4 regions of the Streptomyces sp. NPDC041784 genome follow, and region 4 is predicted to be linked to each of the others. Evidence: riboswitches for the same ligand, from Rfam matches in the RefSeq annotation. Region 4 holds a riboswitch; each other region holds the start of a gene.
What was found. Region 4 has a riboswitch for cobalamin ahead of ACZ6D7_RS37900 (cobalamin biosynthesis protein). Riboswitches for the same ligand answer to the same signal wherever they lie in the genome.
Positions count from the first base shown of each region.

Region 1: linked by a shared signal. The riboswitch ahead of metE (5-methyltetrahydropteroyltriglutamate--homocysteine S-methyltransferase) and the one ahead of ACZ6D7_RS37900 (cobalamin biosynthesis protein) in region 4 are both predicted to bind cobalamin.
Region 2: linked by a shared signal. The riboswitch ahead of ACZ6D7_RS34960 (energy-coupling factor ABC transporter permease) and the one ahead of ACZ6D7_RS37900 (cobalamin biosynthesis protein) in region 4 are both predicted to bind cobalamin.
Region 3: linked by a shared signal. The riboswitch ahead of ACZ6D7_RS10265 (ribonucleoside-diphosphate reductase subunit alpha) and the one ahead of ACZ6D7_RS37900 (cobalamin biosynthesis protein) in region 4 are both predicted to bind cobalamin.

Region 1 is NZ_JBVJAB010000007.1:48-7,380, forward strand. It holds gene metE (5-methyltetrahydropteroyltriglutamate--homocysteine S-methyltransferase) at 56-2,380, opposite strand; cobalamin riboswitch at 2,534-2,756, opposite strand; partial or broken gene ACZ6D7_RS16565 (3-hydroxyacyl-CoA dehydrogenase NAD-binding domain-containing protein) at 2,755-3,259, opposite strand; partial or broken gene aceB (malate synthase A) at 3,256-4,853, opposite strand; partial or broken gene ACZ6D7_RS16575 (IS5 family transposase) at 4,898-5,392, opposite strand; partial or broken gene ACZ6D7_RS16580 (alpha/beta hydrolase) at 5,394-5,558, shown strand; gene ACZ6D7_RS16585 (HpcH/HpaI aldolase/citrate lyase family protein) at 5,738-6,724, opposite strand; gene ACZ6D7_RS16590 (CaiB/BaiF CoA transferase family protein) at 6,714-7,333, opposite strand, start outside.
Region 2 is NZ_JBVJAB010000022.1:95,087-102,419, forward strand. It holds gene ACZ6D7_RS34935 (DUF1775 domain-containing protein) at 1-335, opposite strand, end outside; gene ACZ6D7_RS34940 (hypothetical protein) at 266-1,078, opposite strand; gene ACZ6D7_RS34945 (energy-coupling factor ABC transporter ATP-binding protein) at 1,116-1,961, opposite strand; gene cbiQ (cobalt ECF transporter T component CbiQ) at 1,958-2,707, opposite strand; gene ACZ6D7_RS34955 (energy-coupling factor ABC transporter substrate-binding protein) at 2,711-3,193, opposite strand; gene ACZ6D7_RS34960 (energy-coupling factor ABC transporter permease) at 3,190-3,945, opposite strand; cobalamin riboswitch at 3,976-4,158, opposite strand; gene ACZ6D7_RS34965 (cobalt-precorrin-6A reductase) at 4,357-5,148, shown strand; gene ACZ6D7_RS34970 (hypothetical protein) at 5,294-5,746, shown strand; gene ACZ6D7_RS34975 (superoxide dismutase) at 5,832-6,473, shown strand; gene ACZ6D7_RS34980 (hypothetical protein) at 6,538-7,333, opposite strand, start outside.
Region 3 is NZ_JBVJAB010000004.1:181,308-188,640, reverse strand. It holds gene ACZ6D7_RS10280 (helix-turn-helix domain-containing protein) at 1-52, opposite strand, end outside; gene ACZ6D7_RS10275 (hypothetical protein) at 232-483, shown strand; gene ACZ6D7_RS10270 (ribonucleotide-diphosphate reductase subunit beta) at 396-1,424, opposite strand; gene ACZ6D7_RS10265 (ribonucleoside-diphosphate reductase subunit alpha) at 1,424-3,787, opposite strand; cobalamin riboswitch at 3,912-4,052, opposite strand; gene ACZ6D7_RS10260 (GNAT family N-acetyltransferase) at 4,105-4,611, opposite strand; gene ACZ6D7_RS10255 (NACHT domain-containing protein) at 4,767-7,333, shown strand, end outside.
Region 4 is NZ_JBVJAB010000027.1:66,081-73,413, forward strand. It holds gene ACZ6D7_RS37890 (nSTAND1 domain-containing NTPase) at 1-3,755, opposite strand, end outside; gene ACZ6D7_RS37895 (CU044_2847 family protein) at 3,742-4,095, opposite strand; cobalamin riboswitch at 4,368-4,507, shown strand; gene ACZ6D7_RS37900 (cobalamin biosynthesis protein) at 4,609-5,559, shown strand; gene ACZ6D7_RS37905 (cobyric acid synthase) at 5,556-7,067, shown strand; gene cobN (cobaltochelatase subunit CobN) at 7,064-7,333, shown strand, end outside.

The DNA of each region.
Region 1 (7,333 bases), on a different contig from region 4:
CCCCCCCCCCCCCCCCCCCCCCCCCCCCCCCCCCCCCCCCCCCCCCCCGGTTCCGTCAGGACCCGGAGCCGCCCAGCTCACCGCGCACGGTGCGGGCCGCCGCGACCAGGTTCTCCAGGGAGGCACGGGTCTCCGGCCAGCCGCGGGTCTTCAGACCGCAGTCCGGGTTCACCCACAGGCGTTCGGCGGGGATGGCCTTGAGCCCCGTCCGCAGGAGGCCGGCCGCCTCCTCGGCGCTCGGCACCCGCGGGGAGTGGATGTCGTACACGCCGGGTCCCGCCTCGCGCGGATAGCCGTGCGCGGCGAGTTCACGGGCGACCTGCATATGGGAGCGGGCGGCTTCCAGGCTGATGACGTCGGCGTCGAGGTCGTCGATGGCCCGGACGACGTCCCCGAACTCGGCGTAGCACATGTGGGTGTGGATCTGGGTGTCCGGCCGCACCCCGCCTGTGGTGAGCCGGAACGCCTCCGTGGCCCACGCCAGGTACGCGGCCCGGTCGGCGGCCCGCAGCGGCAGCGTCTCGCGCAGCGCGGGTTCGTCCACCTGGATGACCGAGGTCCCGGCCGCCTCGAGGTCGTTCACCTCGTCGCGCAGCGCCAGCGCGACCTGGCGGGCCGTGTCGCCCAGGGGCTGGTCGTCGCGGACGAAGGACCAGGCGAGCATGGTGACCGGACCGGTGAGCATGCCCTTGACCGGGCGTGAGGTGAGCGACTGGGCGTACGTCGTCCAGCGCACGGTCATCGGCTCGGAGCGGGAGATGTCGCCGGCCAGGATCGGCGGACGGACGTACCGGGTGCCGTAGGACTGCACCCAGCCGTGCTGCGTGGCCAGGTAGCCGGTCAGCTGCTCGGCGAAGTACTGGACCATGTCGTTGCGTTCGGCCTCGCCGTGCACCAGCACGTCCAGGCCGGCCTTCTCCTGGAAGGCGAGCACCTCCTGGATCTCCGCCCTGACGCGCTCCTCGTAGCCCGCCGTGTCGAGCCGGCCCGCGCGCAGGTCGGCGCGCGCGGTGCGCAGTTCGTCGGTCTGCGGGAACGAGCCGATGGTCGTCGTCGGCAGCAGGGGCAGCCCGAGGTGGGCGCGCTGGGCCGTGGCCCGCTCGGCGTACGGCTGGGCGCGGCGCGCGTCGGCGGCGGTGACGGCGCCGGTACGGGCGCGGACGGCCGGGTCGCGGGTGATCGGGGAGTTCGCGCGGGAGGCCAGGTCGGCCCGGTTCGCGGCCAGTTCCGCCGTGATGGCGCCGGTGCCCCGGGCGAGGCCCCTGGCGAGGGTGACGATCTCGGTGGTCTTCTGCCGGGCGAAGGCGAGCCAGCGCAGGATCTGCGGGTCGATGTCCCGTTCCGCGCCCGTGTCGAGCGGGACGTGGAGCAGGGAGCAGGAGGCGGCCACGTCGACCCGGTCGGCCAGGCCCAGCAGGGTGCCGAGCGTGGCGAGCGACGCCGACAGGTCGTCGACCCAGATGTTGCGGCCGTTGACGACACCGGCGACCAGCCGCTTGCCGGGCAGCCCGCCGACGGCGGCCAGCGCGTCCAGGTTGGCGGCGGCCCGCTCGGTGAAGTCCAGCGCGAGTCCCTCGACCGGCGCCTTGGCCAGCACCGGCAGGGCCTCGCCCAGCCGGTCGAAGTAGGAGGCGACGAGCAGCTTCGGCCGGTCGGTGAGGGCACCGAGGTCGCGGTAGGCCCGGGCGGCCGCGCTGAGTTCGGCCGGCGTGCGGTCCTGGACGAGGGCGGGCTCGTCGAGCTGCACCCACTCGGCGCCGGCCGCGCGCAGGTCGGCGAGGACCTCGGCGTACACCGGCAGCAGCCGGTCGAGCAGGGTGAGCGGGTCGAAATCGGCGGGCACGCCCGGCGCGGGCTTGGCCAGCAGCAGATAGGTGACGGGACCGACCAGGACCGGACGGCCCCTCAGGGCGAGGCCGAGCGCCTCCTCGAACTCGGCGACGGGCTTGGTGGAGTCGGCCGTGAACACGGTGTCCGGGCCGAGTTCGGGGACCAGGTAGTGGTAGTTGGTGTCGAACCACTTGGTCATCTCCAGCGGCGCGACGTCCTGGGTGCCGCGCGCCATGGCGAAGTAGCCCGCCAGCGGGTCGGCGGCCACCGCGTCCCGGTGGCGGGCGGGGATCGCGCCCACCATGACGGTGGTGTCCAGGACATGGTCGTAGTACGAGAAGTCGCCCGTGGGGACCTCGTCGATGCCGGCGTCGGCCAGCTGCCGCCAGTGGGTGCGGCGCAGTTCGGCGGCGGTGGCGCGCAGCGCGTCGGCGGTGACGCGGCCCTTCCAGTAGCCCTCGATCGCCTTCTTCAGTTCCCGGCTCTGTCCCTGGCGGGGGTAGCCGTACACGGTGGCCCGTGCTGCCGCGGCTGCGGGCTTGGTGGTCACGGAGATCTCCTTCGCGAGATGAATCCCTGAGATCCCGGCGACGGGACGGGGGCGCGAAGGTGCGACGAACCGTACGGCAGCGGCCCACGGCCGTCCGTTCGGTGTGTACGCCGACCCGCCCTCGAGGTCACCGGGATGTCCGCGCGCGAATGTTTCGCGCATGGGCAGTTGGCAGGTCTTCGGACTCGTGGGCGCGCCCTCCGTTCGTCGGAGGACACCTACTGGCCGTCGCTTCCCAGGCCTGTTCTCGGACCCAGTGCGTATGACGGCGGTCGTTCCCACTCACCGCTGCGGGGCAGTCCCGGATTCCCACCGGGTTCCCTCTTGCGACGCTCCCGCCTGGCGGACGGGGCGAACCAGCTGCACCGGCCAGCCTAAGGGGTGGCGTCGTACACGTGGAACCCCCGGCCGCTCTTACGGCCCAGCAGCCCCGCCTGCACCATCCGCCGGAGCAGCGGGGGAGGGGCGTACAGGGGTTCCTTGAACTCGTCGTAGAGCGACTCGGCGATCGCGGTGAGGGTGTCGAGGCCGATCAGGTCGGCCTGTTTCAGTGGGCCCATGGGGTGGGCGCAGCCCAGTTCCTGGCGTCGGCGTTCTCGACGACGGCCTCCACGACCTCAGCTGCCGGTCGGCGAGGTCCCCCAGGCTGCCGGTGAAGACCAGCCGGGCGAGCGCGTCCCGCGCCGCGTCCCGGTCCAGCCCGCCCCGCCCCACGGCACGCTCCAGTGAGGCCGCCACACGGTCCCGTGCGGCGCGCGCGGCGACGGCGTCGGCCTCGCAGACCACCGTGTCGATCCCGGCCCGCGCGCACACCTCGGCGATGCCCGCGCCCATCTGCCCGCCGCCGACCACCCCGACGCGTCGGATGCCCCCGCTCATGACCGCGGCTCCGCACGGCGCATCAGGTGACGGGCGTAGGCGTCGGGTGTGAAGAACTGCGGCAACTCGCCCGCCAGGGCGGTGCGTTCGAAGAGCGCCCGTACGTCGTCCAGGGCGGCCCACGGGTACGCGGCGCCGAGCGCGGCGAGTTCCTCGTCGAGCAGCCGCAGCACCGTCTCCCGGTCCACCACCCGGTGCCGCACCCAATGCCAGATCTGCACGCGGGCGACCTCGGCGGTGGCCGTGTCCGCCGACAGACCGTCCAGGGCGACGGCACCCCGGCCGCGCAGCCAGGCGTCGAAGCAGCGCAGGGCGACGGCGATGTTCGCGCGCACGCCCTCCGCCGTGGGCGGTCCGCCGATCCGGCGCACCGACAGCAGTTCGGCCGCCGTCACCTCCACGTCGTCGCGGGTACGGTCGATCTGGTGCGGCCGCTCGCCCAGGACGCCGTCGAACACCTCGCGGCAGACCCGTACGAGTCCCGGGTGCGCGACGCCGGAACCGTCGAAGCCGTCCTCCGCCTCCCGCTCCTTGTCCAGCCGGACCGTGGCGAGCGCGGCCTCGTGCGCGGATGGATCCCTGCCGGGCAGCTGGGACGCCGTGGCGCCGATGGCGTGGGCGCCGCGCCGGTGGCAGGTGCGCACGAGGAGTTCGGTGCAGGCCCGCATGAAGGGGGCGGTCATGGTCACCTTCGTCCGGTCGGGCAGCAGGAAGTCCGTGCGGTGTCCGAAGGTCTTGAGGAGGCTGAACAGGTAGTCCCAGCGGCCCGCGTTGAGCTCTGAGCTGTGCTCGCGCAGCTCGTGGAGGATCTCCTCCATCTCGAAGGCGGCGGTGATCGTCTCGATGGGGACCGTGGCGCGGACGGTGCCCCGGGGGATGCCGAGTGCCTTCTGCGCGCAGACGAAGATGTCGTTCCACAGCCGGGCCTCGTACCGGTTCTCCAGCTTCGGCAGGGAGAAGTACGGGCCGTGGCCGGCGTCGATCTGCCGCTGGGCACAGTGGTAGAAGTACAGGCCGAAGTCGACCAGTGCGGCGGGCACGGGAGCGCCGTCGCATGCCAGGTGCTCCTCGTCGAGGTGCCAGCCGCGCGGCCGGACGACGATGGTGGCCGGCCGGTCGCGGCCGCCGGGCCGGTACGCCTTCCCGTCGGAGGTGGTGAAGTCGCTGCGCCCCTCGATGGCGTCGCGCAGGGTGAGCTGGCGGCCGATGACGTTGTCCCAGGTGGGCGCGGTGGCGTCCGCGAAGTCAGCCGTCCAGACCCGGGCACCGGAGGTGAGGGCGTCGACGGCCGTACGGCGTTCCGGCGGTCCGGCGATCTCGACACGGCGGTCGGTCAGACCGGGCGCGGGCGGTGCGACGCGCCAGGCCGGGTCGGCGCGGACGGCTGGGTGGCCATGGGGAAGTCGAGCGGGGAGCCGCCGGCCAGCCGCAGCGCCTGCCGTCGGCGCTCCTTCAGCAACTCCTGGCGGCGCCCGCCGAACTCGTCGGCCAGCCGGCCGACGAAGTCCAGCGCGGCGGGGGTGAGGATCTCGTCGTGCCGCTCGCCCGGCGGGGCGAGGACGCGGACCTGGCGGGTCGGTGCGTGGGTGGGCATCTGCTTCTCCTACGGGTACGGGGGCGGGACCGGCCCCGGCGGGCCTAAGGCGTGTCTGACAAATGATCACCTGGCTGGTTCGCGGAGCCAGAGGATCAGGGGGGCCAGGACGATTCCGGCGCGGTAGCGGTCGGCGAGCTTGTCGAACCCGGTCGAGATCGCGCGGAACTGCTTGAGGCGGGCGAAACATCGTTCGACCACGTTGCGGTCGCGGTGAATCTCCTTGTCGAAGGCGGGCGGCCGCCGAGGCGCCCTCGGCGTTGGCGGTTGGCCGCCTGGTCGCGGCGTTCGGGGATCGTGGCAGCGATGCCCCGGCGCCGCAGCAGGTGGCGGATCGCCCGGCTCGAACAGGCCTTGTCGCCCAGCACGCGCTCCGGCGTCGTGCGCGGGCGGCCCGTGACGGTGCGCGGGATACGGATCCCGTCGAGGACCTGGCCGAATGCGGTGGCGTCGTTGACGTTGCCGGGCGTGAGCACGATCGACAGGGGCAGGCCCCGGCCGTCGACGGCGAGGTGGACCTTGGTGGTCAGCCCGCCTCGATGCACGGACGGCACGGTCACCGACTACCTGCTAACCGGCAAGCTCCCGGCGAAGGACGTGACCTGCAAGGCGACGGCCGACTCGAACGACGAGGCACGGAGGGACCAGCAGCGGGACGTGCTCCCCGGATCTCCGCTCCCGGAGCGTGCCCCGGACCGTTTCTGAGCCCGACCGCGTGCCCCATTGCGGCATGACCCAAGGAAGATGGGGCGGGACCTCCTGGCGGAGTCCCGCCCCATCGTGCGTCGCGGCCCCGGAGTCGGGGAAATCGGTTCGTCAGGGCCTGCGGCCGTGTGCCACGGTCCGTCGGATCATCGCCCCGCCGGCAGTGGGCAGTCTCGCAATCACGGGCCGGACGGCGGGAGTTCATCAGCCACACGCACGTGCGCCCCGTGTCGTTCCAGAGCAAGGCGTGCCGTACGGGCCATGGCCTCGTCGACCATCTCACCTTCGAATGTCACCGCGCCCGTCCCGTCCCCCTGTGCCGCCTCGACCGCCGCGATCAGCCTTGCGGAGCGGGCGAGTTCGGCAGGGCCGGGAGAGAACACCTCGTTGATCACCGGGACATGGGAAGGATGGATCGCCATCATCCCCTCGTAGCCGAGGGAGCGGTTCTGTTCGGCGAAGGCGCGCAGCCCCGGCAGGTCGGTGATGCGCGTCCACAATCCGCTGACCGGATGCGGCACTCCCGCTGCCCTGGCGTCCAGCAGAACGCGGGATCGCAAGTCCACCGTCTCGGTACCCTCCGGGCTCCAGCGGTAGCCGACGGCGCGTTCCACGTCGCCGCCGGCGGCGGTGAGAGCTCCCAAGTGGGCGACGCGCGGGGCGGCTCGGGCGATGTCGTAGGCCTCGCGCAGGCCACGGGCCGTCTCCAGCAGGGGCACCAGGGCGACGCGTCCCGACGGCAGGCCCTGTTCCTGTTCGCACCAGTCCAGCAGCCGGTCGGCAAGCTTCACGTCCTCGGCAGAGCAGACCTTGGGGAGCACGATGCCGGCGAGCCCGGGCCGTACGACCGCGCGCAGTTCCTCGGCTCCCGCCCAGCCGTCCAGCGGGTTGACCCGGACGAACAGCGCCATCCGTCCCGCCTGATCCGCCGAAGCGTCGGCGGACCGCACGATGGCATCGGCCACCTGTGTGCGGGCGGCGAGCTTGCCCGAGGCGGGCACCGCGTCCTCCAGGTCGAGGATGGCCGCGTCGGCGCCCGCTGCCCGGGCCTTGGGTAGCCAGTCGGTTCTGGTGCCGGGGACGAAGAGCAGGGAGCGCAGCGGGGGCCGGTCGACCGCTCCCGCGTTCCCCTCGGGGGGGCTCTCCGAAGACGCCTCAGATGACATCGCTCTTCTCCAGGTCGGCCAGTTCGTCCGCACTGAGTCCGAGCCAGTGCCCGTAGACGAGGTGGTTGTCCTGTCCGAGGGCGGGCCCTGTCCGCCAGACCCGGCCGGGCTGCTGCCGGAAGTGCGGGATCACCGCCTGCATACGCACCGGACCGAGGTCGGGGTCATCGACGGTGACGATGTCTTCTCGCTCGGCGTACACGGGGTCGGCGGCGATGTCCGCGGCGTCGAACACCCGTGAGGCCACGACTTCGGCGCGGGCGAACTCCTCGAGGCACTCACCGGTACCGCGCTCCGCCACCCAGTTCCGCAGGCCCTCGTCCAGTTGCCCGCGCCGGTCGTGCTGTTGCTGCGCGGTGGCGAACTCCTGCTCGGGGAGTCCCAGCAGGCGGGCGATGTTGCGGACTGAGCGCAGCGTGGCGGAGGTCACCGTGATCCACTCGCCGTCGCGTGAGCGGTAGGTGTTGATCACGGCCGCGGGGGCGACGGCCAGCTGGTTGCCGGAGCGTTCGGGTACTCGTCCCAACTGGTCGTGGACGATGACCTGCCACTCGACGAGACGGAACAGGGACTCGAAGAGCGCGAGGTCGATCCACTCGCCGTCGAAGT
Region 2 (7,333 bases), on a different contig from region 4:
TCGACACCGGTCTTCAGCGCCGGACCGGCCAGGGTGTAGCCGTCCTTCGACACCGTGAACTTCCAGCCCTCGGGGGCCTTGGCGAGGGTGACGTCGGCGGGGGCGATGCCCTCGGGCAGGACGACCCGCACCTCACGGAAACCGGCGGAGGCGGACTCGGCCTCGGAGACGAAGGTCAGGGTGACGTTCTCCGCGAGCGCCTGGGGGCGGTCGGCCTCGACCTCGGCGTGCGCGGCGGCCGGTGCCGCCAGGGCGAGCGTGGCCGTCAGGACGAGGGCACCGACGACGCCGAGACGGCGGCCGGCCCGCGCCGGGGGACGGACGGGGTGGGACACGGACACAGGGGAACTCCTTGCTGGAACGGGAGGATCCGGCACCGTGACGACCGGTGCCGGTGAAGGACCGAGGGGTTCTCCCGACGCGGTGGGCCCCTGCGCCCCACCGCGTGCTCCAGTACGTCCTCCCACCCCGGCGCCGCCGGCGCCAGGAACGCGCCGCTGCGCCGGCCGGGCGACCTGGGCCGTACCGCCTCCGGGCGGCGCACCGGGCGGGGCAGCACCTGGGCCAGGGCGGCCGCGGCGGCCTTGCCCAGGGTACGCAGCGTGCCGAGCGCGTCCGCCATCCGGGCGTCCGCCCGGTGCAGCAGCCAGGCCACCGCCAGCGCGGCCGCCATGTGCAGCGCGGTCATCGCCGCTCCGCCGTGGTGCCAGGCGTGCCCGTCCCCGGTCGCCGCCGGATGCCCGGCGTGCGCGGGGTGCCCCGGCAGCACCGCGGGCGCGTGGCCGTCCGCGAAGGACAGCGCGAGATGCAGGGCGCCCTGGTTGACCAGCGTGGCCCCGAGGGTCACGGCCGGCGTGAGACGGCGCCGGGCCAGCGGCAGGAACGCGGCGAGCTGGAGGACGACGAGTCCCCCCACGGCCCGCCACGGCACCGCCGCCTCGGCGACCGCCTGATGCCCGAGCAGCGCGAGCACGGTGCCGAGCACGGAGAACATCCCCGCCCGCACCCACACGACCCCGCCCCGCTCCGCACGCCCGCTCACCTCGTCGTATACGGCGGCGCCCGGGGAGCCGTTCACCGGCGGGGGCCGGGAAGCCGGCCTCGGCGAGGACGGGTCACGGTCCGGTGCGCGCCGTCGTCAGGGAGGCCAGTTCCTCCGCGGTGCGGGGGCCGGGTGCCGTGGCGGGCAACAGGCCCTGCGCGCGGAGCAGTTCGGCGGCGGCGATGCCCCACGGCAGCCGCAGCCCCGCCTGTCCGAGCAGGTCCGTACGGGCGAGCATGGCCGCCGCGGGTCCGGTGTGCGCGCCGGACGGGGTGAGCAGGGCCGCGTCGTCGGCCCAGCGCAGCGCGAGGTCGACGTCGTGGGTGGCCATGACCACCGTCGTGCCGGACGCGCGCAGCCCGTCGAGGGTGGCGAGCAGCCGTTCCTGGCCGTCGGGGTCGAGCCCGGCGGTCGGCTCGTCGAGGATCAGGACGCGCGGCCGCATCGCGACGGCGCCCGCGATGGCGGTCCGCTTGCGCTGCCCGTACGACAGCAGATGGGTCGGCCGGTCGGCCAGGCCCGTGATGTCCAGGGCGGCGAGCGCCTCGTCGACCCGGGCCCGCACCTCGGCGTCGGACAGGCCGAGGTTCAGCGGCCCGAACGACACGTCCTGGCCGACGGACGCGGCGAACAGCTGGTCGTCGGGGTCCTGCACCACCAGCTGCACGGTCGTCCGCAGCCGGGTCAGGCCCTTGCGGTCGTACCCGACCGGGCGCCCCTCGACGGCCAGTTCGCCGGTGCGAGGCCGCAGCCCGCCGCTGAGCAGCCGCATCAGCGTGGTCTTGCCGCTGCCGTTGCGGCCCAGCAGGGCGAGCGCCCGTCCGGCGCGGATCTCGAAGTCCAGCCCGTCGAGCACGACGGGGCCGTCCTCGTAGGCGAAGGAGGCGCCGCGCAGGGCGACCAGCACGGGCTCGCTCATGTCAGCGGCCTTTCCAGGACGAAGGTGAGGACGGCCAGCGCCGCGAGGAGCGCGACGCTGACCGCCGTGAAGCGGACGGAGACCCGGGCCTCGGGCACGAGGACGCGCAGGGTGCCGTCGTAGCCGCGCCCGGCCAGCCCGGCCTGGAGCCGCGCGGCCCGGTCGAAGGCCCGGACGAACGCCGTCGCCCCGAGCCCGGCCAGCGCACGCCACTCCGCCGCCCGGCTGGTGTGCCCGAGCCGGGCCGCCTGGGCCTCGCGGATCCGGCGCACGGAGTCCAGCAGCAGGAAGCTCATGCGGTACGTCACCAGCGCCACGTCCACCACGGGCGCGGGCACCCCGGCCTTGACCAGGCGCGGCAGCAGATCGGACATCGGTGTGGTGAAGGCGAACAGCAGGACGCCGAGGGAGGCGGCCGAGGTACGCAGCATCAGCTCCCCGGCGCGCACCGCGCCACCGTCGGCCGGGGCGACGAACCCGTCGGGTCCGCCGACCTGGACGAGCAGCGTGACCGCGCCGGTCGCACAGAATCCCAGCGGCACCCGGTAGGCCCGCCACAGCCGACGGCCCGGCACGCCCGCCGGGCCCAGCAGCACCCCGAGCGCGGTCACCAGCACGAGGGCGGCGCCGGGCCAGGGCGGCAGCGAGACGGCGAGCACGGTCAGGCCCAGTCCGAGCACGGCCTTGTCCACGGGGTGACGGCGGCGCCAGCGACTGCTGTGCGCCGCCGCGTCGATCGGCAGCATCGGCTAGGCCCGTTCGGCGGACTCGGCGACGGGCTTGTCGGACTTCTCGGCGGACGTGTCGGCGGACTCGGTGGCGGGCTTGTCAGCGGACTCGCGGGCCGACTCGGCGGCCGACTCGTGGACGGATGCGTGGACGGATGCGTGGACGGGCCCGTCGGCGGTCGCCGAGTCCTGCCGTGCCAGCGCCCGGAGTTCGCCCTGGCGCCGCCCCCGGTGCAGACCGAAGTAGTAGGCGAGGACCCCCGCGCCGAGCGCCGCCTGGAAGGCGAACAGCGCGGACTCGATGTCCCCGGACGGCGGCTCGTACAGCGGCGAGAACCAGGGCTCGTAGTCCGGCTCGAGCTCGGTGATCGCCGTCTCGGCCTCGGCGTCCGCGCCCGTGAACGGCTCTTCCTTGTGGTCGCCGAGCCCGAGGGCCAGCGGCAGGACGGCCAGCGCGGCCACCACGAACAGCAGCAGGGCGTTGATCTTCGCGTTGCGGCTCATCGGGCCACCGCCCCGGTGCCGGTGCCGGTCTCGGTGCCGGTCTCGGTGCCGGTCTCGGCCTTGGTCCCGGTCCCGGCCTCGGTCCGACCACCGGTCACCAGCACGCCCAGCCGGGTCAGTTCGCCCTTGCTGGACTGCACCAGCAGCCGCATCACGAACACCGTGAGCAGGCCCTCGCTGACCGCGAGCGGGATCTGGGTGACGGCGAAGATGGAGCCGAACTTGCCGAGCGCGCCCAGGAATCCGCTGCCCGGGTCGGGGAACGCCAGCGCCAGCTGCACGCTGGTCACGCAGTAGGTGGACAGGTCGGCGGCGAACGCGCCGAAGAACACCGCGACCATCAGCGGCGCGTCGTAGCGTCGCAGCAGCCGGTAGACCGCGTAACCGGTCCAGGGCCCGACGATCGCCATCGAGAAGACGTTGGCGCCGAGCGTGGTGAGGCCGCCGTGGGCGAGCAGCAGCGCCTGGAAGAGCAGGGTGATGGTGCCCAGTACGGCCATGATCGGCGGCCGGAACAGGATGGCGCCCAGGCCGGTGCCGGTGGGGTGTGAGCAACTTCCCGTCACCGAGGGCAGTTTCAGTGCGGACAGTACGAACGTGAAGGCCCCGGAGGCCCCGAGCAGCAGGGTGCTCTCGGGGTGTTCCCTGACCTCACGGGTGAGCGAGCGGACTCCGTGGACGACGAAGGGTGCGGACGCGACGCCCCAGGCGACCGCGTGCGCCGGCGGGAGGAAACCCTCGGCTATGTGCATGGTTCAGCAGACCCTCTCCAGCACCTCGTGGATGGTTGACGCGCCCCGGCCGGTCTCCTGGCTGACGGGTACCACCGCCCGTGCTCCGCCTTCCCGGGTCCGAAGACCCAGTGGCTGCCCGTGAGGGCTGGAGCCGGACTTCCCGATCACAGTGGCGAGGGCCGCACCGGTTTGACACCGGATTTCCCGTTCACCGAGGCGTGGTGACAGTAGTGCCCGCACAAGGGCCCTGACAAGCGGCAACGGGGGGCGCGAGGGCGTCGTGGTACGGCTCACTCACCGGCGCACACCCCGGTGTGCTTGAGTGGAGAACGCGCCCGCCGCCCGCCCCCTCACTCCCTCCCCCTCCTCCCCTCTTCCCCTCTTCACCCCTTCACCGCCTCACCTCTTCAGGAACGGATCCGGACTCTCGTGCGTGTACTGATCCTCGGCGGCACCACGGAGGCCCGCCGACTGGCCGAGCTGCTGGACGGCGTTCCCGGTCTGACGGTGACCAGTTCGCTCGCCGGGCGGGTCGCCGCTCCCCGGCCGCTCCCGGGTGAGGTCCGCGTCGGCGGGTTCGGCGGAGCGGAGGGGCTGGCCGCCTGGCTGCGGGAGCACGCGGTCGACGCGCTCGTCGACGCCACACATCCCTTCGCCGGGACCATCGCCCGGCACGCGGCGCGGGCCGCCGCCGGCACCGGCGTGCCCCTGCTCGCCGTGCGCCGGCCCGGCTGGGTGCCGGTGCCCGGTGACCGCTGGCACGAGGCCGGTTCGCTGGAGGAGGCCGCCGCGCTGCTGCCCGGGCTCGGCCGGCGGGTGTTCCTCACCACCGGGCGGATCGGTCTGGCCACCTTCGCGGACCTCACCGAACCGTGGTTCCTCGTGCGGTCCGTCGACCCGCCCGAGCCTCCGTACCCGCCCCGGACGGAGGTGCTGCTGGACCGTGGCCCCTTCACCCTCGACGGCGAACGCGAGCTGTTGCGCCGTCACCGGGTGGACGTGGTGGTGACGAAGGACAGCGGGGGAGCGGCCACCGCGCCGAAGCTGACGGCGGCCCGTGAGGCCGGGCTGCCCGTGATCGTGGTCCGCCGGCCTCCGTCCCCCGAGGGCGTTCCGGTCGTCCCCGACCCGGAGGCGGCGGCGCGCTGGATCGCGGAGCACCTGGACCGCGGTCCTCGGGGCGTGCCGACTGAAGGGCGCCCTGACGGAAAGGCATCCTGACGGAAAGGCATCCTGACGGAAGGCGCCCTGACGGAAACCTGACGCGGGCTTTGCCGCTGCCTTCTTGTGCCTGCAAAGGATGCGCAGAAGCCTGGAGGGCGTGGCCGGGAACGGCCGTTCACCGAGAGGTGAGGCCCGCGCCCCCATGAGCACCGCCCCGGAATCCGCCCGTCCCACGAAGGCCGCCGGACGCGGTCCGTCGTGGCGCCGCATCAATACGTCCCTGACCCGCGAGACGTGGACGAGCCTCGCCGGGATGGCCGCGTTCGTCCTGGCCCTGCACGTCGTCGGCTGGGTCACGCTGGTGGCGGTCGTCGTCCCGGCGCACTACAGCGTGGGCGGCGGCGGGACCTTCGGCATCGGGATCGGGGTCACCGCGTACACGCTCGGCATGAGGCACGCCGACCGGGCCGGTCTGCACGGCCCCTTCTGGGACCGGATCGCGGGCCTGGACCTGAACGCTGTCGGCTATGTCGTCGTAGGCCTCTTCCTCGCCACCTGGCTGCTGGCCCTCGTCGTGTGGAAGGCCGGCCGCATCGAGGAGAAGTGGACGGCCCACCCGGCCGGGGCCGGGGCGGCGACACGTCCGGAGTCCTAGGACCGACGACTGATCGGCAGAACAGCACTCTTGCTGTTAGCGTGCAGCTGCATATCACTCGCAATAATGTCGGAGGACGTCGGACATGTCCGTTTACACGCTCCCGGAGCTTCCGTACGACTACGCGGCGCTCGCCCCGGTGATCAGCCCCGAGATCATCGAGCTGCACCACGACAAGCACCACGCGGCGTACGTCAAGGGCGCGAACGACACCCTGGAGCAGCTCGCCGAGGCCCGGGACAAGGCGTCGTGGGGCTCGATCAACGGTCTGGAGAAGAACCTGGCGTTCCATCTCTCCGGGCACATCCTGCACAGCATCTACTGGCACAACATGACCGGCGACGGCGGCGGCGAGCCGTTGGAGGCGGACGGCGTGGGCGAGCTGGCGGACGCGATCGCCGAGTCCTTCGGCTCGTTCGCGAACTTCAAGGCGCAGCTGTCCAAGGCGTCGGCCACGACCCAGGGTTCGGGCTGGGGCGTGCTCGCCTACGAGCCGCTCAGCGGCCACCTGATCGTCGAGCAGGTCTACGACCACCAGGGCAACGTCGGCCAGGGCTCCACCCCGATCCTGGTCTTCGACGCCTGGGAGCACGCCTTCTACCTCCAGTACCGGAACCAGAAGGTCGACTTCATCGAGGCGATGTGGCAGGTCGTCAACTGGCAGGACGTCGCACGGCGCTACGCCGCCGCCAAGGAGCGCGGCGACAGCCTGCTGCTCGCGCCGTGACACCGTGACCCGCTGAGCCCCGGGCCGTCGTCGGTCGACGCCGGCGGCGGCCGGCCCGGGCGGCTCACCACCCGGTGAGCAGCAGATGGTTGAGGAGCAGGGCGAGGACCGCCTGGGCGGCCAGCCAGGCGCGGGGACGGGTGAGGAACGCGCAGGACGGCAGCAGCCACATCGCGAACGGGAGCCAGATCCGCTCCGTCTCCGCCTTGCTCATCCCGGAGAGGTCCGCGACCAGCAGGGCGACGAGAGCGGCGGTTACGAGCAGCGCGAGCCGGACCTCGCCGCGCGGTGCGGTGCGCCGCCGCAGCAGCACGGCCCCCGTGCGCCGCAGCCCCGCCGCCGTCGCCAGGCCCGTGATCAGCACCGCGCAGGCGAGATTGGCCCACACCCAGTAGCCGTACGGGCGCACGCCCCCGGCGCCCTCGTGGTAGCGCGTGACCAGCAGCCGGTACGCCTCCCACCAGTCGAACCCGGCGAGCGTGAACGCCGTCGGCACGACGGCCAGCCCGGCGAGCAGCGCCACGAGCATCACCGGCCGCTCCCGGACCCCGGCCCGGCCGAGCAGCAGCACCGCCGCGCCGAGCGCGGCGAAGAGCGTGAGGCCGTAGGAGAGGTAGCAGGTGAGCCCGAACAGGAGGCCGGACGCCGCCGCCGAGCCCGCCGCCCGGCCCGCCGACCGTGCGGTGACCGCCGTCGCCAGCAGCGCCACCGCCCACGCGGCGACCGCCGCGAAGTACGCGTCGGCCGAGGTGCCCATCCACACCGCCGCCGGGGCCAGCACCAGGAAGGGGGCCGCCCGCCGCGCGAGGTCCTCGCCGGCCAGCGCCCGCACCGCGACGAGCACGGCCACGCACGCCGTC
Region 3 (7,333 bases), on a different contig from region 4:
GCTCGAAGGGATGCACGCCGTCGAGGAGGACCGCGGCCACGTTGCTCAGCATGGCCAACCTCGCTTCCTGGCAGAGGCTCTCTTCTCGCTCTTCGGCCGGGGGTCCGGGGGTTGTCCCCCGGGACAGCGCAGCAGCATGGTGACAGTGTGCACCCTGAGTGGCAGGAATTTGAAGGTGTGCGGCAGTCCTGCCACTCACGGTCAGGAGCGTCCGGCGGGACAGTGGTGTCCATGAACACGAACCAGATCGAAGGCCTCATCGGAATGCTCATGGTCCTCGGGATCCTCGTCCTCCTGGTCCTCCCCTCCGTGCTCGGCATCGTGCGCGACCGGCGCGCCGACCGGCAGATCAGGGAGGCCCAGGAGGCCCGGGAGGTCCCGGGCGACAGGGAGCGTCAGAAGTCCTCGTCCAGGTCCACGGAGCCCTCCACCGCGACCTGGTACGCCGACGGGCGGCGCTCGAAGAAGTTGGTCAGCTCCTGAACGCCCTGCAGCTCCATGAAGGAGAACGGGTTCTCCGAGCCGTACACCGGGGCGAAGCCGAGCCGCGCCAGGCGCTGGTCGGCGACGCACTCCAGGTACTGCCGCATGGAGTCGGTGTTCATCCCCGGGAGGCCGTCGCCGCACAGGTCACGGGCGAACTGCAGCTCGGCCTCGACGGCCTCCCGCAGCATGTCCGTCACCTGCTGTTCGAGCTGGTCGTCGAAGAGGTCCGGCTCCTCCTTGCGGACGGTGTCGACCACGTCGAACGCGAAGCTCATGTGCATGGTCTCGTCACGGAACACCCAGTTGGTGCCGGTGGCGAGGCCGTGCAGCAGACCCCGGCTGCGGAACCAGTAGACGTACGCGAAGGCGCCGTAGAAGAACAGGCCCTCGATGCACGCGGCGAAGCAGATGAGGTTGAGCAGGAAGCGGCGGCGGTCGGCCTTCGACTCCAGGCGGTCCAGCTTCTCGACCTCGTCGATCCACCGGAAGCAGAACTCGGCCTTCTCGCGGATGGACGGGATGTTCTCCACGGCGTCGAAGGCGGCCGCCCTGTCCTCCGGGTCGGGGAGGTAGGTGTCCAGGAGCGTCAGATAGAACTGGACGTGCACGGCCTCCTCGAACAGCTGGCGCGACAGGTACAGGCGCGCCTCCGGGGAGTTGATGTGCTTGTACAGCGTCAGCACGAGGTTGTTCGCGACGATCGAGTCGCCCGTCGCGAAGAACGCGACCAGCCGGCCGATCATGTGCTGCTCGCCCTCGGACAGCTTCGCCAGGTCGGCGACGTCCGAGTGGAGGTCGACCTCCTCCACGGTCCAGGTGTTCTTGATGGCGTCCCGGTAGCGCTCGTAGAAGTCCGGGTAGCGCATGGGGCGGAGCGTCAGCTCGAAGCCCGGGTCGAGCAGGTTTTTGGCAGACACAGTCTTGGCTTCGCTGGTCATTACTGGCAGGCCTCGCAGGACTCGGGGTTCTCAAGGGAGCAGGCGACGGCTTCTTCCGAGGGCACCTGCTGTACGGGGATGGAGGCTTGGGCCTGTGCGGCGCGGGCGATCCGGGTCGCCGGGCGCGAACGCAGGTAGTACGTCGTCTTCAGGCCCGACTTCCAGGCGTACGCGTACATCGAGGAGAGCTTGCCGATGGTCGGCGTCTCCAGGAACAGGTTCAGGGACTGGGCCTGGTCCAGGTACGGGGTGCGGGCGGCGGCCATGTCGATCAGACCGCGCTGCGGGATCTCCCACGCCGTGCGGTACAGGGCGCGCACCTCGGCCGGGATCCACGCGAAGTCCTGCACCGAACCGCCCGAGTCGCGCAGCGCCTCACGGGTCCGCGCGTCCCAGACGCCCAGCGCCTTGAGGTCCTGCACCAGGTACGAGTTGACCTGGAGGAACTCACCGGACAGCGTCTCGCGCTTGAACAGGTTGGACACCTGCGGCTCGATGCACTCGTACACACCGGCGATGGAGGCGATGGTGGCCGTCGGCGCGATGGCGAGGAGCAGCGAGTTGCGCATCCCGGTGGCGGCGATCCGCTCGCGCAGCGCCGCCCAGCGCTCCGGCCAGGTGAACTCGACGCCGTAGTGGTCGGGGTGCAGGACACCACGGGCGGTACGGGTCTTCTCCCAGGCCGGCAGCGGGCCGTTGCGCTCGGCCAGGTCCGCGGAGGCCTCGTACGCGGCGAGCATCACGCGCTCGGCGATCCGCGTGGACAGCGCCTTGGCCTCGGCGGAGTCGAAGGGCAGCCGCAGCTTGAAGAAGACGTCCTGGAGGCCCATCGCGCCCAGGCCCACCGGGCGCCAGCGGGCGTTGGAGCGGCCCGCCTGCTCGGTCGGGTAGAAGTTGATGTCGACGACCCGGTCGAGGAAGGTCACGGCGGTGCGGACGGTCTCGTCCAGCCGCTCCCAGTCGATGTCGCCGTTCGCCGTGTCGACGAACGCGCCGAGGTTGACCGACCCCAGGTTGCAGACCGCCGTCTCGCCGTCGTTCGTGACCTCCAGGATCTCCGTGCAGAGGTTCGAGGAGTGGATCACATGGCCCGGCTCGGCCGTCTGGTTGGCGGTGCGGTTGGCCGCGTCCTTGAAGGTCATCCAGCCGTTGCCGGTCTGCGCGAGGGTGCGCATCATCCGGCCGTACAGATCACGGGCCGGGATGGTCTTCCTGGCGAGCCCGGCGGCCTCCGCCTTGCGGTACGCGGCGTCGAACTCCTCGCCCCACAGATCGACCAGCTCGGGCACGTCGGCCGGGGAGAACAGCGACCACACCTCGTCGGCGTTCACCCGGCGCATGAACTCGTCCGGCACCCAGTGCGCGAGGTTCAGGTTGTGCGTACGGCGGGCGTCCTCACCGGTGTTGTCGCGCAGCTCCAGGAACTCCTCGATGTCGGAGTGCCAGGTCTCCAGGTAGACCGCGGCCGCGCCCTTGCGCCGGCCGCCCTGGTTCACGGCGGCCACCGAGGCGTCCAGGGTCTTCAGGAACGGGACGATGCCGTTGGAGTGCCCGTTGGTGCCGCGGATGAGGGACCCGCGGGAGCGGATCCGGCTGTACGACAGTCCGATGCCGCCGGCGTGCTTGGAGAGCCGGGCCACCTGGTGGTAGCGGTCGTAGATGGAGTCCAGCTCGTCCAGCGGGGAGTCGAGCAGGTAGCAGGACGACATCTGCGGGTGCCGGGTGCCGGAGTTGAAGAGCGTGGGGGACGACGGGAGGTAGTCGAGCCGGCTCATGAGCCCGTAGAGCGCGGCGACCTCGTCGACGGAGCGCGGGGTGTCGTCCTCGGCGAGGCCGGCGGCGACCCGCAGCAGGAAGTGCTGGGGCGTCTCGACGACCTTGCGCGTGAGGGGGTGGCGCAGCAGGTAGCGGCTGTGCAGGGTGCGCAGGCCGAAGTAGCCGAAGCGGTCGTCGGCGCCGGTGTCGATCAGCGCGTCGAGCCGCGCCGCGTGCAGCGTCACGAAGTCGGCGGTGCGGTCGGCGATGAGGCCCTCGCGGTGGCCGACGGCGACGGACTCGGTGAACGTCGTCACGCCCTGCGAGGCGGCCTCGGCGGCGATGCCGACGGTCAGCAGCCGGGCGGCCAGCTTCGAGTAGGCGGGGTCCTCGGAGATCAGGCCGGCGGCCGCCTCCGTGGCCAGCTCGCGCAGCTCCGTCTCGTCCGCCCGCGCGGACCGGCCGCGCAGCGCGGCGGCGGCGACCCGGCCGGGGTCGGCGTCGGGGAGGTCGGCGGTCAGCTCGGTCAGGGTCCGCAGCAACGCGGTACCGGGACCGTCGGTGTCCAGCTGGATGGCTGAAGCCGGGTCGGCTGGCGCGATGGTCACGTGGGGGCTCTCCCTCGCTCGGCAATGGGCCTGGCGGAGGGCAGGGGGCAGCACACGAGCGCGCACGGCGTCGCGGTCCACCGGCCCACTCCACGAGGCCCGGACGGCAGGCACCCGAGCCGGACGGCCGGGTGCGCTGTCGGCAGGTCCTCGGACTGACTCCTGCGCACGACGGCTCCTGGGAACAGACATGCACAAGTACACCGTTGCGGGACAGTTCCGGATTCGCACCGGATTCCCCTGCGACGACAGCGAGCATGAGCATACATCTTGTGCTCGCCGGTCACGCCACCCCCAGATGTTGTGTCGAGGCGGTTTCAGAGCGTCAACTGATAGGCGAGCAGAGTGATGTCGTCCAGCTCCGGCACGGGATTCCAGTCCCGCTCGGGTGTTCGGACGAAGCCGAGACGTTCGTAGATGCGATGGGCCGCGTACATGGTCCGCTGGGTCGACAGCACGACACGCGCGCAGCCGTCGACGGCCCGCGCGCGCTCGACGCAGGCCCACACGAGGGCCTCACCGGCACCCCGGCCGCGGCCGGCCCGGTCGACGGCGAGCATCCGGATCTCGGCCTCGCCGGGAACCGCCAGATCGGCCATCGGGCCGGGGCCCGGGACGAAGGTCACCCCACCGAGGAGCCGGCCGCCCTCCACGGCTACGAGCACCTCGGCGGCGGCCGCCCGCCCGGCCACGTCCTTCAGCACGGGCAGGTACAGGTCGTTCCCGCCGTAGTCGAGGAGGCCGTCCTCGAGATAGGCCCGGGCGGTGATCTCGCCCAGCGCCTCGTACTCGGCGATCTCCGCCGGTCGTATCACGATGTCCATGGCCCCGAGTCTGTCGGACGGCCGCACCCGGGAGCCCCCGATTTCCGCGGTGGGGCGGCCGGGTTGCGGGGCGTGCCGGGAGTGCTTCCATGGAAGAAGGCGTCGGCGCCCCGCAGGTCCTCCGTCCCGAGATCCGCTCTCGGAGGGAGCACACGATGACGAGGGTCGTCCGCCACCTGCCCGGCAAGGAACGGCCGCGCGACGCGCCGATGGCGACACTGGACCTCCGGCGCGCGGGAAGCCGGGTAGGACAGGGCCTCGTGGGCCGCTGGCACACCCTGACGATCCGTCTGGAGGCCCGCCGCGGGGCCACCCGCCCCCGGAAATGGCGCCGCTGGGTCACCTACGCCAACGTCACCCGGATCGTCTGGCTCGTCGCCGTGCTCGCGCTGCTCGCCTGGATCGGGGAGGGCCTGGCCATCCTCATCACGAGCGAGACGACCGGCTTCGAGAAATGGCGGCAGCACAACCAGGGTTTCGACACCGTCTTCAAGTTCGTCGGTCCGATCCTCGCCGCCTCGATCGCCGCCACGCTCTTCCTGTTCTGGTGGTACCGCTGGACCAAACGGCGATACCTCGCCAAGGCACTGCGCGATCCCCGCAAGCTGGTGCCCACCGCCGGGCACGACACCGCCGAGATCGTGGGACGGGAGGAGATCGCCCAGGTCATCGCCGAGCGGCTGCGCGAGCGCGACACCCGCCGGCCCTATCTGCTCGTCGGCGGCGTCGGCGCGGGGAAGACCGCCGTCCTCGTACGGCTCACCGAACTCCTGGCCCACCAGAACGCCGTACCCGTACCGATCCGGCTGCGGGACGCGGTCGACGGGGGCGACCTGAACTTCGAACATCTCGCCAGGCGCCGCTTCGCCGACGAGGCACCCAAGGGCATCCTGGCGCGCGGCAAGACCGACCGGGTCTGGCAACAGCTCCTCGCCGACGACAAGCCGGTCGTCCTCGCCGACGGCCTGGAGGAGGCCCTCCTCGACGACGGGCGCCAGCAGAACCGGGACAACGTCATCCGACGGGCCATCGAACGCGCCCACGAGGAGAAGCTGCCCCTGGTCATCGCCTCCCGGCCGCACAGCCCGCTGGAGAGCACCTCCGCCGCGATCGTCGAACTGGAACCGCTCGGCGAGGAGGCGGCGCTGCGGTTCGTCGAGGCGGGCGTACCGGAGACCGACGAGCGCCGGGTGGATTGGATCGTGGAGACGGCGGAGGTGACCGAGTCACCGGTCTACCTCCAGATCGCCCGCGAACTGCACCGGCGCGGAGCCCTGGAGCACGACCGTCCGGACGCCGATCCCCACCACATGAACACCCGCAGCCGTGACCGCGCCACCCTGCGGCTCTGGCTGCTGGAGACCTGGGCCGAGGCGCTGTGCGAGGGGAAGCTGCGCGAGGACGTCGCGCTGGCCCCGCAGGAGCGCCGGGACACCCTCGAGGTGGCCTCGGCCCTGGCCTGCGTCGGACTGCTCCAGGACAAGCTGGAGGTCGGCCTCGCGGAGCTGCTCGACCCGGACGTCCTGCACCCCGGACCGGCGCGGCGCGCCCGGGCCCGGGCACAGCACCTGTGGGCCGGCCGCGTCTTCGACCAGTACGGCAAGCACGGGAACGACCTCTCCGACTGGCACCGGCAGCGGATCTGGGACGCGCTGTGCGAGCGGCTCGGCGACGACGAGCGCAGACGGCTGCACGCGGGGAACATGGACCAGTGCCACGCCGCCCTGGCCCGCCTCGCGGCCCACGCGAGCAAGCTCAAGCTGGTGGAGGGCTTCGAGCGCAGGGTCCGTTTCCCGCACAGCATCATCCAGGCCTACTTCGGCTACCGCGTGCTGAACCACCTGGGGGAGCGGGGCGCCGGGGAACTGGTCGAACAGGCGCTCCAGCCGCCCGGTCCCAGCCGTGAGCTGCTCATCGCCCTGGTGCTGCTGTCCCGGGCGCGGGCGGCGAGCCTTCCGGCCCGGGGCGGCGGGATCCGGGCCGACGTGCGCAAGGAGATCGCCGAGCTGGCCCGGCAGACATCCGTGCGGGGCCGCCCGCCGGCCCTCCGGCTGAGCACGGCCGCGGGCCGCCGCACGGACGATCCGAAGGCCCTCGACCTCTACGCGGCGGCCGTGGAGATCGAGAGCGCGGAGCACGACCCGAGACGGCTGGCCGGCATCGTCGCGGAGGTGCGCGCACGCTGGCCCGGCATCAAGGGAGACCGGCGCACCCTGCGGGACGCGAAGCGGAGACTGATCAAGCAGGTCGGAGCCGCGCTGCGCAAGACCTCCGACCGGATCGACACCACCCCGCTGTACTGGGAGCTGTTCCAGCTGGGCATCGAGGAGCCCTCCTACTCGATCCGCCTGGCCGTGTCCCAGGAGTTCGGAGCCGGCGGCAACGCGGCGTTCGCCGTGATCCGCGAGCGGGTCGGCCTGAACAGCGACCCCGTGGAGGAGTACAACGACCGGCTGGAGCAGCTGAGGGCCTGGAAGCGAGGGGAGTACGAGACGTGGGCCGCGCGCATGGGGCGGGCGAGAGCGGCCGGGGTGTCCTCGCGCGCCGCGTCGGCCGAGGATGTCCGGCGGCTGCAGCGCGAGCGGCGGGAGCTGAACGCGCGCTACCGCGAGCAACGGGTCGCTCTCTTCCGGGAGTTCGTGATGCGGGCCTGGGCGGTCCCCATGCTCTTGGGCTCGGTCGACGAGGCCCACCGCGACGAGGCCCAGGAACGCCTCACCAA
Region 4 (7,333 bases):
TTCGGGCGCCCCACCGCCGTGAAGCACTCACGCTCACTCGTCGCCGACGTCCACGCACATCCCACACCGTCCAGACGGTGAAGACGGCCCGTCGCACCGTCGAGCCGGGACAGCCCCCTGCCGTCGAGGAGGAGGAAGTCGCCGTCCCCGAAGCGGTGTACGGACTTGACGGTCGAGTCGCTTCCGGGGCCGGGCTCGTCGCCTCCCACCGGCGGGGGCCTCCGGTTCCTGGTCGTGAATCCGGCCGTGGTGCGCAGCTCCCAGGCCTGGGCGCTCCATGTGACGTAGTGCCGGTCGTCTCCGCTGATCACGATCCCGCCCATGCCGGACACGTCCCGCGGACCGCGCCGGGGCCCCGTCGCGTCGAGCACCGTCTCGAAGATCTCGCTGTCGTCCCCCTGGCTTCTGCCGGCCAGGGCCACGAGGGTCCTGTGGCCGTCCACGCGGTCCAGGTCCGGGACAGCGGCTCCCCCGTCCACGCCCAGGGGATGGACCGTGGGGCGCATACGGTACGTCAGGAGGTCACGGCCGAGTACGGCACGCGCCAGGAACCCGTCACGGGTGGGCATCACGACCGTGCCCTCCCCACCGTCGGCCACCCCTCCCGGGAGGACCGCGGTATGGCGGCGTCCCGAGGCGGGGTCGAAGATCACCATCAGCAGGGCGTCGGGATGCGTCGCCACCTGTGCGTCGTCGTCCCCGTCCATCACCGGGTACCGGCCGGTGGCGTCCGTGCGGAAGGTCTGTGACCACCGTTCCTCGGGCTTCGCGCCGCGGGACGCGGGGAACTGCCACCGCCATCGATGCTCGTGTCTCCGTGTCGTCACCATGGCTCGACCGCCGGCGCCGAGGAAGGCACTGCCCACCTCGGCCGGTCCCGGCTCGACTCGCCGCGCTGTCAGGTCGACCGAGCGAACCGAGCCGACGGAACCCGTGTCACCGTTCTCCTCCGTCACCTGCTTGGACGTGACCACGGTGAGACGGTCGGGCCGCGCCCCGCGCAGAGCGATGTGCTCGACGCACTCCTCCGGCTCCAGCCGACCGACGGGCAGCGCCGTTCCCTGCCCCTTCACCGCCTTCCCCTCGACCCGGACCGTCCGCAGCCACGGGTCGACGGCCGACCCGTGGCAGAGGGAAAAGCGGTCGGCGGCGCCAACCCAGTGCACCAGCCGGGTTCCGTCGTCGGAGAAGTCGAGCGTCCGGGTGGCCTCGGCGGTGTTGTCCGCGCTCCATCTCCACGACCACGGCCCCTTCCGCGGCTCCCCCTTCTCGATCCGCCACACCCGCACGTCCCCGTGCCCCGCCGCCACGGCGACCCTCGTGCCGTCGTCGCTGACGGCCACCGCGTCCATCGACGCGGGCGAACCGGGCAGACGCCGCGCTCCCGGGACACCGTGTCCCGGGCCCGTCACCACATAGGCCTGCCTGCCCTGCCGCCCGGTCGTCAGGACGGCCATGACCGTGCCGTCCAGGGAGGCGGCAACCTTCCGCACCTCACCGTCCGGCAGGATCCGGTCCACCGCCACCAGCGAGGTCAGCGGCCACGTGTGCCGCATCACGGCCGCCCTGGTCTCGGGCAGCTCGCTCGTGCGCCGGGCCGCGGCGGCCAGCAGCGCCGCACCCACGGGATCCTCCCGGGCCCGGTCCGCGGCCTGGCCGACCAGCTTCCTCGCCGCCTCGTCGGCCTGGTCCCGGTCCTCGTCGCGCACCATGCCCCAGATCAGGACCCCGAGCGAGGACGCCACCAGAGCCAGGCAGGCCACCAGGGCGACGCCGGTACGGCCCCTGCGCACCGAGCGCGTGCGGTGCAGCCGGCTGAGGCGGACGAACTCCGACTCCTCGACGGAGAGTTCCGCGGCGCGCGACGCGGACACCACCCTGGCGGCCGCCAACTCCTGCCCCCGCAGCAGCAGATCGGGGTGCTGGTCCGCGTCCTCCCATTCCCGCAGCCGCCCCCGCAGCTTCTCGTGCCACACCAGAAACGCACGCGACTCGTCGAGCCAGCCCCCGAGCGTCGGCCACTGCCGTACCAGCGCCTCGTGCGCCAGTGCCACCGTCTCCCGGCCGGAGCTGTCCCGGGCGATGACCAGGAGGCGGGTCGCCGCCAAGGCCTGGGCGGCGACCCGGAGTTCGGGGGGCAGGTGCTCGAAGGCCCGGGCGACGCGGGCGTACTCGTTGCCCCTGACCGGGCGGGCGAGGCGTTCGAAGAGGCGGCGGGCCACCATGGGATCCGGGCCGCCCGGGGCCTTGCAGACCCGCGCCAGCTGCTGGTCGGCATAGCGGGACAGGGCCCCTTCGACACCCCGGATCGTCCGGTACGCCGCGTGCGTGAGGCGGCCGTGTTCCCGGCGCTCCCACAGCTCCGCCAGCGCGAACTCCACCAGGGGCAGTGCACCCGGCTCACCGCCCGCGTCCGCCACGATCAGTTCGGCCAGGCCCGGTTCGAACTCCACGCCGGGGACGGCCTCGATCGGCCTGCGCACCACCTCGTCCAGTTGGTCGCGGGTCATCGGGGCGATCATCTGGACCGTGCCGCTCAGTTCCTCCGCCCTGCCGTCCGCGACCAGTTCCTCCAGGGAGGCGGAGCGCAGGGTCGCCAGGACGCGCAGCCGGCGGCCGGACGGGTGGACGGCACGGGTCATCGGCAGGAGGACGTCCAGGAGGGCCCGGGCGTCGGCGGGGCGGGCCCCGACGGTCTCCTCGAACTGGTCCAGCAGGACGACGTGGCCCGAGGGGCCCGACTCCCGCAGGATGCGGGCGGCCAGCAGGACCGCCGTCCGGGTCCGGTCCGTCGTCGCGTGCGGTTCCCGCGAGAGTTCCCGCACGAGTTCCCCCGCGAGTTCCCGCGCCGACGGGAACTGTTCCCCGAGCGCCTCCGCCAGCGTCCGTACCGGATCGGTGTCCGGCTGGCCGGCGAAGTCGGTGACCGTGTGGCCGGAGGACCGCAGCAGGGGAAGCACTCCGGCCCGGACCAAGGACGACTTCCCGACCCCGGACGCCCCCGCGACCGGAACGAAGGCGTGCGCGCGCAGGGCCGCCGCGATCCGCTCCCCGTCCCCCCGCCGAGCGAAGAACACCCCCGCGTCCTCCTCCTGGAACGGTTCCAGGCCGCGGAAGGGGGACGGGCTCAGGGCCGGGTCCAGGCCCAGGAGGAGGGGTGCCGGGATCAGGTAGGCCGTGGTCGCGCCCGTGCCCGTCTCCGCGGCGACCGTCATGCCGACGACCCCGCCCTGGTCGGTGTCCCACACCGGGCCGCCGCTGAAGCCGCGGCCGATGGGCGGGGCGCCGGAGAGCGGGCGGGCCTCCATCGAGGTCCAGCCCTTGCCGACCGGGGCGCGCAGTCTGCCGTCCACCCAGACGCCGTGGTCGTCGGTGCGGGCGGGGAAGCCGAGGACGCGGAATGCGTGGTCCCAGACCGCCGTGCCGCCGGCGAGCCGGACCGGGGTGGTGCCGGGGACCGGCTCCGCCAGGGTCAGCAGGGCGATGTCGCCGCCGCCGTCCGGGCGCACCGGGTGCCAGTGGGTGACCTCGGCCCGCAGGGCGGCCGACGGCGGGGTCAGGAGGGGGAAGTCGAGCGTCACCCGGGCGGTCGGCGGCGCCGCCGACGTCTCGTCCGTGCCCAGCGCGCTCGCCACCACGTGCGCGCAGGTGCACAGCGTCCGTTCCGCGATCAGGAACCCGGTGCCGGTGACCCGGCCGTCCTCGCTCCAGAAGCGGGCGATGGCCCGGGGGAGGTCCTCATCAGGGGGCGCCATCACGCTGCCCGGGGAGGGCCGTTCCGTCCTCGTCCCGGGGCGACCACTGCATGCTCACCGTGAAGTGGGCCTCCGTGGTGCCCTTGGCCACCACCACGCCCGCCTCCGCGCTCAGCGTGATGCCGAACTCGACCGTGACCGAGCCGGGGGGCCGGGCCAGGCTCCGGGCGCCTTCCACGACCGCGCCCAGCGCCGGGCGTACCCGGGCGAGCGCCTGCTGGAGGGTCTCCGCCGCGCCCGCGACGCCGGCCCCGCCGCCGCCCCGGGAGACCCGTTGGACGCCCCCGGGCCCCTCCCCCGTCACCTCCAGCAGCACGATCTGCCCGTCGTCCAGCCGCATTTCACCCACATACGCCACTCCGCGTCCCCTCCGGTGCCGTTCGCGTCCGTTCGCACCCGGTCGCGTCCATTCGCGTCCGTTCACGTCCGTTGTGCCCCTCAGGGGGCGTACGGGCCATTGCAGGCGCTCACGTTCCGCGACCGCAAGCGGGTCCGGGGAGGTCCGTCCGCTCGAGGGGTTTTCCCGGGAAGCGGGCCCCGGCACCCGCCCCCCGTGCTAGCGGTGTGGGGTTCTGCACACTCTCCCCGCGCAGGTCAACGGCAAGTTGACGGCCCTTCCGGGCCCGTGGTGGACTGCCGGGGCCATGTACGGCGGCAGAAGAGGAAGCCGGTGCGAATCCGGCGCGGTCCCGCCACTGTCACCGGGGTAGTAACCCCCGGGAGCCAGGAACTCTCGCCGCCGGTCTCGTCGAACCAGGGCGTGGACACCCTGAGTGAGGACATATCGCCATGCTCGCTCGGCCGTTGAGGTACCCCACCAGGTCGCTGCCCGACCCCACGGCCGGCTGAGCCGGTGCGTGCCGATCGCGTTCACGCGTACGGCGCCGCCCTCGGCCTCCTCGGCGACCTGCTGCTCGGCGATCCGCGCCGGGGCCATCCGGTCGCCGGTTTCGGGCGGGCCGCCGGTGCCGTGGAGCGGGTGCTGTGGCGCGACCACCGCGGGTGGGGCGCGCTGCACACCGCGGTGTGCGCCGGGGGCGCCGTCGCGCTCGGGGCCGTCGCCTCGCGCGCCGTACGGTCCTCCCCCGCCGTCTCCGTGGCCCTCACCTCCGCCGCCACCTGGGCCGTCGTCGGCGGCACCTCCCTCGTCCGCGAGGCCCGGGTGATCGGGCGCGCGCTGGAGGCGGGGGACGTCGACGCGGCGCGGGCGCGGCTGCCGCATCTGTGCGGGCGGGATCCTCAGGCCCTCGACGCCGACGGGATCGCCCGGGCCGTGGTGGAGTCCGTCGCCGAGAACACCTCCGACGCCGTCGTCGGGGCGCTGGTCTGGGGGGCCGTCGGCGGGGTGCCCGGGCTGCTCGGGTTCCGGGCCGTCAACACGCTCGACGCCATGGTCGGGCACAGGTCGGCCCGGTACCGGCGCTTCGGGTGGGCCTCGGCGCGCCTCGACGACCTCGCCGGCTGGCCGGGGGCGCGGCTGACCGCCGTACTCGCCGCCCTCGCGGGGGACGATCCGCGCGGGGCCGTGCGGGCCTGGCGGGACGACGCCGGCCGGCACCCCAGTCCCAACGCCGGGCCCGTCGAGGCGTCCTTCGCGGGGGCGCTCGGGGTACGGCTGGGCGGAACGCTGTCGTACGGGGGCCGGGTCGAGCACCGGCCGGTGCTGAACGAGAAAGGGCGTGCCGTGGAGGTCCAGGACATCGAGCGGGCCGTACGGCTGTCCCGCCGGGTCGGTCTGCTCGTGCTCGGCGTCACCGTCGCCGCGCGGGCCGCGGCCACGAGGGCGAAGGGGCGTGCGTCATGAGGGGCGGGGGTCTGCTCGTCGCCGGCACCACCTCCGACGCGGGCAAGAGTGTCGTCACGGCCGGGATCTGCCGGTGGCTGGTGCGGCAGGGGGTCAAGGTCGCGCCGTTCAAGGCGCAGAACATGTCCCTGAACTCCTTCGTGACGAAGGAGGGCGCCGAGATCGGGCGGGCGCAGGCCATGCAGGCGCAGGCCTGCCGGGTCGAGCCGACCGCGCTGATGAATCCCGTGCTGCTCAAGCCCGGCGGTGAGAGCAGCAGCCAGGTCGTGCTGCTCGGGAAGCCCGTCGGCGAGATGAGCGCCCGCGGCTACCACGGCGGGCGCCGGCAGAAACTCCTCGGAACCGTTCTCGACTGCCTCGCCGAGTTGCGGGGCACGTATGACGCGGTGATCTGTGAGGGGGCGGGCAGTCCGGCCGAGATCAACCTGCGGCGGACCGACATCGTGAACATGGGGATCGCGCGGGGCGCCCGGCTTCCGGTGCTCGTCGTCGGCGACATCGACCGCGGGGGCGTCTTCGCCTCCTTCTTCGGAACCGTCGCCCTGCTCTCGCCCGAGGACCAGGAGCTGGTCGCCGGGTTCCTCGTCAACAAGTTCCGGGGCGACGTCGGCCTGCTGGAGCCGGGGCTCGACATGCTGCACGGGCTCACCGGACGCCGCACGTACGGCGTGCTGCCCTTCCGGCACGGCCTCGGGATCGACGAGGAGGACGGGCTGCGGGTGTCGCTGCGCGGGACCGTGCGGGAGTCGAACGTCTCCCCGCCCGTCGGCGAGGACGTGCTGCGGGTCGCCGTGTGCGCGATCCCGCTGATGTCCAACTTCACGGACGTGGACGCGCTGGCCGCCGAGCCGGGCGTCGTCGTGCGGTTCGTGGACCGGCCCGAGGAGCTGGCCGACGCCGATCTCGTCGTCGTGCCGGGGACCCGGGGGACCGTACGGGCGCTGGAGTGGCTGCGCGAGCGGGGGCTCGCGCGGGCCATCGGCCGCAGGGCCGCCGAGGGCCGGCCCGTGCTCGGGATCTGCGGCGGCTTCCAGATCCTCGGCGAGCACATCGAGGACGACGTCGAGAGCCGGCGCGGGCACGTCGACGGGCTCGGACTGCTGCCCGTCCGGGTCCGGTTCGCCCGGGAGAAGACCCTCACCCGGCCGGTGGGCGAAGCCCTCGGCGAGCGGGTCGAGGGGTACGAGATCCATCACGGGGTGGCCGACGTCACCGGCGGCGAGCCGTTCCTGGACGGCTGCCGGGTCGGACAGACCTGGGGCACGCACTGGCACGGCTCGCTGGAGTCGGACGGGTTCCGGCGGGCCTTCCTGCGCGAGGTGGCGGCCGCCGCGGGCCGCCGGTTCGTGCCGGCGGCCGACACCTCCTTCGCCGCGCTGCGCGAGGAGCAGCTCGACCGGCTCGGCGACCTGATCGAACAGCACGCGGACACGGACGCGCTCCGGCGGCTCATCGAGTCGGGCGCGCCGCAAGGACTGCCTTTCATTCCACCGGGAGCGCCCGCATGAGCACAGTGTTGTTGTTGTCGACCGCCGACACCGATCTGCTGGCGGCCCGGGCCGCCTCCGGCGCCGACTACCGGATCGGCAACCCGACCCGGGTGGATGTCGAGCGGGACCTTCCCGGGCTCCTGGCGGGCTCGGACATCGCCGTCGTACGGCTGCTCGGCGGCAAGCGTGCCTGGGAGGAGGGGCTGGCCGCGCTGAGGGCGTCCGGGATCCCGACCGTGCTGCTCGGCGGCGAGAGCGTGCCGGACGCGGAGCTGATGGCCGAG